Regions from separate parts of the Pseudomonas sp. A39 genome, predicted to be linked through region 2. Evidence: riboswitches for the same ligand, from Rfam matches in the RefSeq annotation. Region 2 holds a riboswitch; the other holds the start of a gene.

Region 1 (3,401 bases), on a different contig from region 2:
GTAACCACCCGGCAGATAGAGACTGTCGGCGTCAGGCAATTCGCGATCGTGGATCGGCGAGAAGAAGCTCAACTCGGCCCCCATCGCACGTAGCAGGTCGAGGCTGGCGCCGTAGGTAAAGGCAAAGGCTTCGTCGCGGGCCACAGCGATGCGCACGCCATTGAGCAACGGCTCAGCGGGGATCATTTGCGGCGCGGCAAAGGTCACGGGTGGCGGCAAGGCCACTTCGCAACTGCTGCCCAGCGCTTGCGCAGCGGCGTCCAGGCGCACATCGAGGTCATTCAGTTCACTGGCCTGCACCAGGCCGAGGTGCCGGCTGGGTAATTCGATACCGGTCTCGCGGGACAATGCGCCGTACCAGCGCAAGCCTTCGGTGAGGCTGCCTTCAAGCAATTGCGCATGCCGCAGGGTGCCGACGCGGTTGGCCAGCACGCCCGCGAACGGCAGGTCCGGCTGATAACGCGCCAAGCCCAACGCCAGCGCGCCGAACGTCTGCGCCATCGCGGTGCCGTCGATCACACCCAGCACCGGCACGCCGAAGTGCCGCGCCAGGTCGGCGCTCGAGGGTGTACCGTCGAACAGGCCCATCACGCCTTCGATGAGGATCAGGTCCGCCTCCCCTGCCGCTTCCCACAGCAAACGGCGACTTTCCTGCTCGCCGACCATCCACATGTCCAATTGATACACCGGCGCACCGCTGGCACGTTCGTGGATCATCGGGTCGAGGAAGTCCGGGCCGCATTTGAACACGCGCACCTTGCGCCCCAGGTTGCGGTGCAAACGGGCCAGTGCGGCGGTGACGGTGGTTTTGCCCTGGCCGGACGCCGGTGCGGCGATCAATACGGCCGGGCAATGACGGGGCTGATTCAAAGTTCGACGCCCTTCTGTGCCTTGATACCGGCCTGGAACGCGTGCTTGAGCATGCCCATTTCGGTGACGGTGTCGCCCATTTCGATCAGCTCAGGCTTGGCGCCACGGCCGGTGACTACCACGTGTTGCATCGGCGGGCGGGCTTGCAGGTCGCTGAGGACCTGGTCCAAGTCAAGGTAGCCGTGCTTGAGGGCGATGTTCAATTCGTCCAGCACCACCAGGCCGATGGTCGGGTCTTGCAGCAATTCACGGGAAACCGCCCAGGCGGCTTCGGCGGCGGCGATGTCGCGCTGGCGGTCCTGTGTTTCCCAGGTGAAGCCTTCGCCCATCACATGGAAGCGCACTTGCTCGGGGAAGCGGCGGAAGAACAATTCTTCGCCGGTGCTGTTGCGCCCCTTGATGAACTGCACCACGCCGCACTGCATGCCGTGGCCCATGGCCCGCGCCAGCATGCCGAACGCGGAGCTGCTCTTGCCTTTGCCGTTGCCGGTCAATACCAGCAGCAAACCGCATTCGTTGGGGGAATTGGCGATGCGTTCGTCGATCACGGCTTTTTTGCGCAGCATGCGCGCCAGGTGGCGTTCGTCGCGTTCGGGGGAATCGGTCATGGCAGCTCTCCGTTGGGGCTGGACAAAAACGGCGGGCAGGAAAAAGAAACACAGACAGCCAAGCATCGCCCACCGTGATGCTGTTGGATGTTTCAGGCCGGTCTCCGGGCTCATGAGTGGCGCTTGCGTTAATCAAGCAGGCAGGCCGACGGTGCGCCTTCCCATATCGCTGGCGATACAGTGGCAAAAGGCACCGTCTTGACTCATTTACCGTTGCGGGGGCAGCGCCGGAATTGCGGCAGCACTGTGTACAAGTGCGCTCACTCACCGGCTTCCCTGTTTCACTCCGTCGACCCATGGGTCACGGAGCACCTGGAACAAGCCGCGAAGGTTAGTGGGTTGGGGGTGGAGCGTCAATTAAAGCTGGCTTTGGACTTGAACCAACGCCTCGGCTACCTCCTCTACCCTTACAGGTATTAAGGAGAACACCATGCATAAAACCAGACTTGCCCTACTCATCATGGTCGCCGGCACCGTCGCCGCCTGCGGTGAAAGCTCCACCCTCCAGGTCTCCGACGGCACCGGGCCTTCGCCCAAATTGCCGGAACCGAACAAAACCCTGATCCCCACGGTGAATATCGCGCCCGCCATCGGCTGGCCCGAAGGCGTGAAGCCAACCGCCGCTGCCGGCACTCAGGTGGCGGCGTTCGCCGAGGGCCTCGACCACCCGCGCTGGCTGTATGTACTGCCCAACGGCGACGTGCTGGTGGCGGAAACCAACGCGCCACCCAAGCCGGATGATTCCAAAGGCATTCGTGGCTGGGTCATGGAAAAGGTCATGGGCCGCGCCGGTGCCGGGGTACCGAGCCCGAATCGCATCACACTGCTGCGTGATGCCGACCACGACGGCGTCGCGGAAACCCGCACGGTATTCCTGGAAAATCTTAATTCGCCCTTTGGCATGACACTGGTCGGCAACGACCTGTACGTGGCGGACTCGGACAAGCTGTTGCGCTTTGCCTATCAACCGGGCGAAACCGCGATCAAGCAAGCCGGTACTAAGGTGGTCGACCTGCCAGGCGGGCCGTTGAACCACCACTGGACGAAAAACGTGGTGGCCAGCAAGGATGGCAGCAAGCTGTACGTGAGTGTCGGTTCCAACAGCAACGTGGGGGAAAACGGCCTTGAAGCGGAACAGGGCCGTGCGGCGATCTGGGAAGTGGACCGCGCCAGCGGCCAGCACCGCATTTTCGCCTCCGGCCTGCGCAACCCCAACGGCATGGCCTGGGAACCGCAGACAGGCAAGCTGTGGACAGCGGTCAACGAGCGCGATGAGATCGGCAGCGACCTGGTGCCGGACTACATCACCTCGGTCAAGGATGGCGCCTTCTATGGCTGGCCGTTCAGCTACTACGGCCAGCATGTAGACGTGCGCGTCAACCCACAGAATCTCGACTTGGTGGCCAAAGCGATTGCACCGGATTACGCGGTAGGCCCGCATACGGCGTCGTTAGGCCTGACATTCGCAGAGGGCAGCAAGCTTCCAGCGCAATTCAGCCACGGCGCGTTCATCGGCCAGCATGGTTCGTGGAACCGCAAGCCGCACAGTGGCTACAAGGTGATCTTCGTGCCGTTCGAAAGTGGGCAACCCAAAGGACAGCCGGTGGACGTGCTGACCGGGTTCCTCGACAAGGATGAGAAAGCCATGGGCCGGCCGGTAGGTGTGGTGATTGATCAGCAGGGGGATTTGCTGGTGGCGGATGACGTGGGGAATAAGGTGTGGCGCGTGTCGGCGGCTAAATAAACACCGCAAAGCCAATGTGGGAGGAGGTTTGCTGTGATTAGGGAGGCGCGACGATTCGACTTGTCCCCCGCCGGGTTCACTGAGGATCCGGTGGGGCCGCTTCGCAGCCCAGCGCAGGGCAAGCCTGCTCACCACAGCAAGCCCACCTTTGGGCCTGGGTTTAATTCAGGGATTACGCG
Region 2 (3,401 bases):
CAACTGCTCGCCGCAAATGAGCGGGTTCAACCAGAAGACCTGGCTGGAACTCGAAGACTACATCCTCGACAACACCCAGCGCTGGAAAGCCCGCGCCACGGTGTTTACCGGCCCGGTATTCGCCGATGACGACCGCGTCTACCGGGGCGTGAAAATCCCCAAAGCGTTCTGGAAAGTGGTCGCCTACCTCAGCGACGACGGCAAACCTTCCGCCAGCGCCTACATGATCGACCAGAGCCGCGAACTGGGCCAACTCGATCTGGTGTTCGGCCAACTCCGGACCTACCAGCGCAGCGTCATCCAGATCGAACGCCTGACCGGCATCCGCTTCGCCAACCTGGCCGACTACGACGGTTTCAGCAACGAAGAACGCGCCACCGGCACGCGGATTGAAGCACTGATACAAGGTCCAGAAGACATTCGGCTCTAACCGAGCCCTCACATGTTGATAACGACCAACGCCAACCACGATGCGAAGCGAGCCGCTCTTGATCTTGATCTTGATCTTGATCTTGATCTTGATCGTGCTTTTGATCTTAGGCGCCCCGTCAAACACGCTGGCCGAACGCAGGCTTGAATCCGTGGGTAACCCGGCAGGACGCCGGGTTAGCCGCCCCGCGCCATGGATGGCGCGTGGCGGCGGCCCACGGATTCAAGCCGGAGTGAGGGCACACCGAGCCTAGGCGAGGTGCCGAGTGTTGGGGCGAAGCGTTTTTGGTTACTTTTGGCGCTCTTCCAAAAGTGACCCGCCGTAAGGGCGGAACCCACAGCGGCCGTTACCGCAGCAACGGATATGTACCCGGTCTGACCCAACATCCAGGCCATCTGTCAGGCCGCCAGCGGGAGCAAGCTCCCTCGCCACAGGTCCGGCACCGTACCCAGAGTTATCAGGCCAACGGGCAAACCCTCATTGCGCATTGATGTAATGAAACTGCGCCTGCGTTTTCTCGACCGCCGCACGCACCGTGTCCTTCTGCGCCTCAGTACCCGAGTAGTAAATCTGCATCCCCTTCAAATCCTGCCCTTCGACTGCTTTGCCGATCACCGCAACATCAACCGGCGTGCCGGCACCGATAATCAAAAAGAACACATCGCCCAAGCGTTTGGCATCGAGCAGCTCTCCCCTGAGGCGAGCGGCGTTTTGCTCACCCGCCATGGAAATCGCCAGGGTATCGCCGAACATCCCGCTTTTGGGGATGCTCATCGTGTGCAAACGGAGCTTGTCCGACCCGGCCGGCATCGACGCGACATACGCGGTGGCGGCCTCGTCAAGAATCTGCTTTTCAGATTTACCCTGGGTGGCACAACCGGCGAGCGTGGCTACGAGGGCGAACGCGAGAAATAATTTCACTGTGTATTCCTTGTGATAAAGCGATCCATTGGCTGCGCATCATAGGAGCCCCACCGCCAAAGAGCCACCGTTGGCGTCACGGCCTCCCGTTCAACCTCGCGATCGACTACCATACCGCGCCGGTTCCCAAACGGGACTAATAGGGAATCCGAAGCGCGGTCCCCCCGCGTCAATCGGAACTGCCCCCGCAACTGTAGGTGCTGAGCCTGCTCCTCGATGCCACTGGACCTTGTCCGGGAAGGCCGGAGCGTGGCGACGACGCATCAGTCAGGAGACCTGCCGGCTCAAGCTCAATCACTAACCGGCGGGGTGTCCGGGAAGGACATTCTTGCCTGTCTCTACCACAGCGCTCGAGGGTGTATTTCCGAACCGTACCTCCCCAGTTGCACGTACGGTTCACTCGGAGATCGTCCCATGCTGCCACGCGTTACCGCCCTGCTCACCGGCATTGGCTTCTGTGCCCTGGCCCACGCCGCGCCCACCCACTACCCGCTCACCGTGGAAAACTGCGGCAGTAGCCTCACCTTCCAGCAGGCGCCGGCGCGCAGCGTGACCATCGGCCAAGCCGCTACCGAGATGCTCTACGCCTTGGGCGTGGGCGATAAAGTGGTCGGCACTTCGCTGTGGTTCAACAGCGTGTTACCGCAGTACAAGGCACAGAACGACCGCATCGAGCGCCTGGCCAACAACGAGCCGAGCTTCGAAGCCGTGATCGCCAAACGCCCGCAACTGGTGGCCGCCGAGCTGGAATGGGTGGTCGGGCCGCAGGGCGTGGTCGGCACCCGCGAGCAATTCCATGAACTGAAGATCCCCACCTACCTGCTGCCCTCCGACTGCGAAGGCAAGGACAACCTGGTGGGCGCGGACGGCACGCGGCTGGAGCCGTTCCGTATCGAGACCATTTATAAAAGCATCAGCCAATTGGCGCAGATCTTCGACGTACAGGATCGCGGCCAGCAGTTAAACGACGAACTCAAGGCGCGCTTGGCCAAATCCGTCGCCACCGTGCAGAGCAAAGGCCTCAAGCAGGCCAGCGCGTTGGTGTGGTTCTCCAGCTCGGAGATGGCCAGCGACCCGTACGTGGCCGGCCACAAAGGCATTCCCCAGTTCATGCTGCAAACCCTCGGCCTGTCCAACGTGGTGCAGTCCGATGAAGAGTGGCCCGCCGTCGGCTGGGAAACCATTGCCAAGGCCAACCCGACCTTCCTGGTGATCGCCCGCATGGACCGTCGCCGCTACCCCGCCGACGACCATGAAAAGAAACTCGCCTTCCTGCGCAGCGACCCAGTGACCCGCAACATGGACGCGGTGAAAAACAACCGCATCATCATCCTCGACGCCCTGGCGTTGCAGGCCAGCATCCGCATGTTCGACGGCCTTGAACAACTGGCCACGGCCATCGACGGCTACGACCTGCCAAAATGATGCGCACCCTATTCGCCCTGGCATTGCTGCTGATCGCCGTACTCGCCGGCGTGGCCATCGGCGAAACCGCCATTTCGCCGCAGGTCGTGCTCCAGGTGCTCGCCAACAAACTGTGGGCGGCCGGCTACGTGCTCGACCCCATTGATGAAGGCGTGGTGTGGAACTACCGCCTCACCCGCGCGCTGGTCGCCGCCGCCTGCGGTGCGGGGTTAGCGACGTGCGGGGTGATCCTGCAATCACTGTTGCGCAACCCGCTGGCCGATCCGTACCTGCTGGGCATCAGCGCCGGCGCATCGACCGGCGCGGTATTGGTGGCGTTGATGGGCGTGGGCGGCGGGTTGATTTCGTTGTCCGCCGGCGCGTTTGTCGGTGCGATGGCGGCGTTTGCGCTGGTGATCCTGCTGGCCCGCGCCAGCGGTTCGGCCAGCGGCACCGGCCAGATCATCCTCGCGGGCATTGCCGGTTCGCAGTTGTTCAATGCGCTCACCGCGTTCCTGATCACCAAATCGGCCAGTTCCGAACAGGCGCGCGGCATCCTGTTTTGGCTGCTGGGCAACCTCAGCGGCGTGCGCTGGCCATCGGTGTGGTTGGCGGTGCCGGTGGCGGTCGTGGGTTTGGCCGTTTG

The links. Region 2 has a riboswitch for cobalamin ahead of AC3ZU9_RS17825 (ABC transporter substrate-binding protein). Riboswitches for the same ligand answer to the same signal wherever they lie in the genome.
Region 1: linked by a shared signal. The riboswitch ahead of cobO (cob(I)yrinic acid a,c-diamide adenosyltransferase) and the one ahead of AC3ZU9_RS17825 (ABC transporter substrate-binding protein) in region 2 are both predicted to bind cobalamin.

What each region holds. Positions count from the first base shown of each region.
Region 1 covers NZ_JBYVMD010000007.1:206,422-209,822, reverse strand. The annotation lists gene AC3ZU9_RS08085 (cobyrinic acid a,c-diamide synthase CobB) at 1-870, opposite strand, end outside; gene cobO (cob(I)yrinic acid a,c-diamide adenosyltransferase) at 867-1,478, opposite strand; cobalamin riboswitch at 1,557-1,809, opposite strand; gene AC3ZU9_RS08075 (PQQ-dependent sugar dehydrogenase) at 1,909-3,222, shown strand; gene AC3ZU9_RS08070 (C40 family peptidase) at 3,388-3,401, opposite strand, start outside.
Region 2 covers NZ_JBYVMD010000022.1:55,498-58,898, reverse strand. The annotation lists gene AC3ZU9_RS17835 (DNA/RNA non-specific endonuclease) at 1-430, shown strand, start outside; gene AC3ZU9_RS17830 (hypothetical protein) at 908-1,351, opposite strand; cobalamin riboswitch at 1,455-1,649, shown strand; gene AC3ZU9_RS17825 (ABC transporter substrate-binding protein) at 1,766-2,776, shown strand; gene AC3ZU9_RS17820 (FecCD family ABC transporter permease) at 2,773-3,401, shown strand, end outside.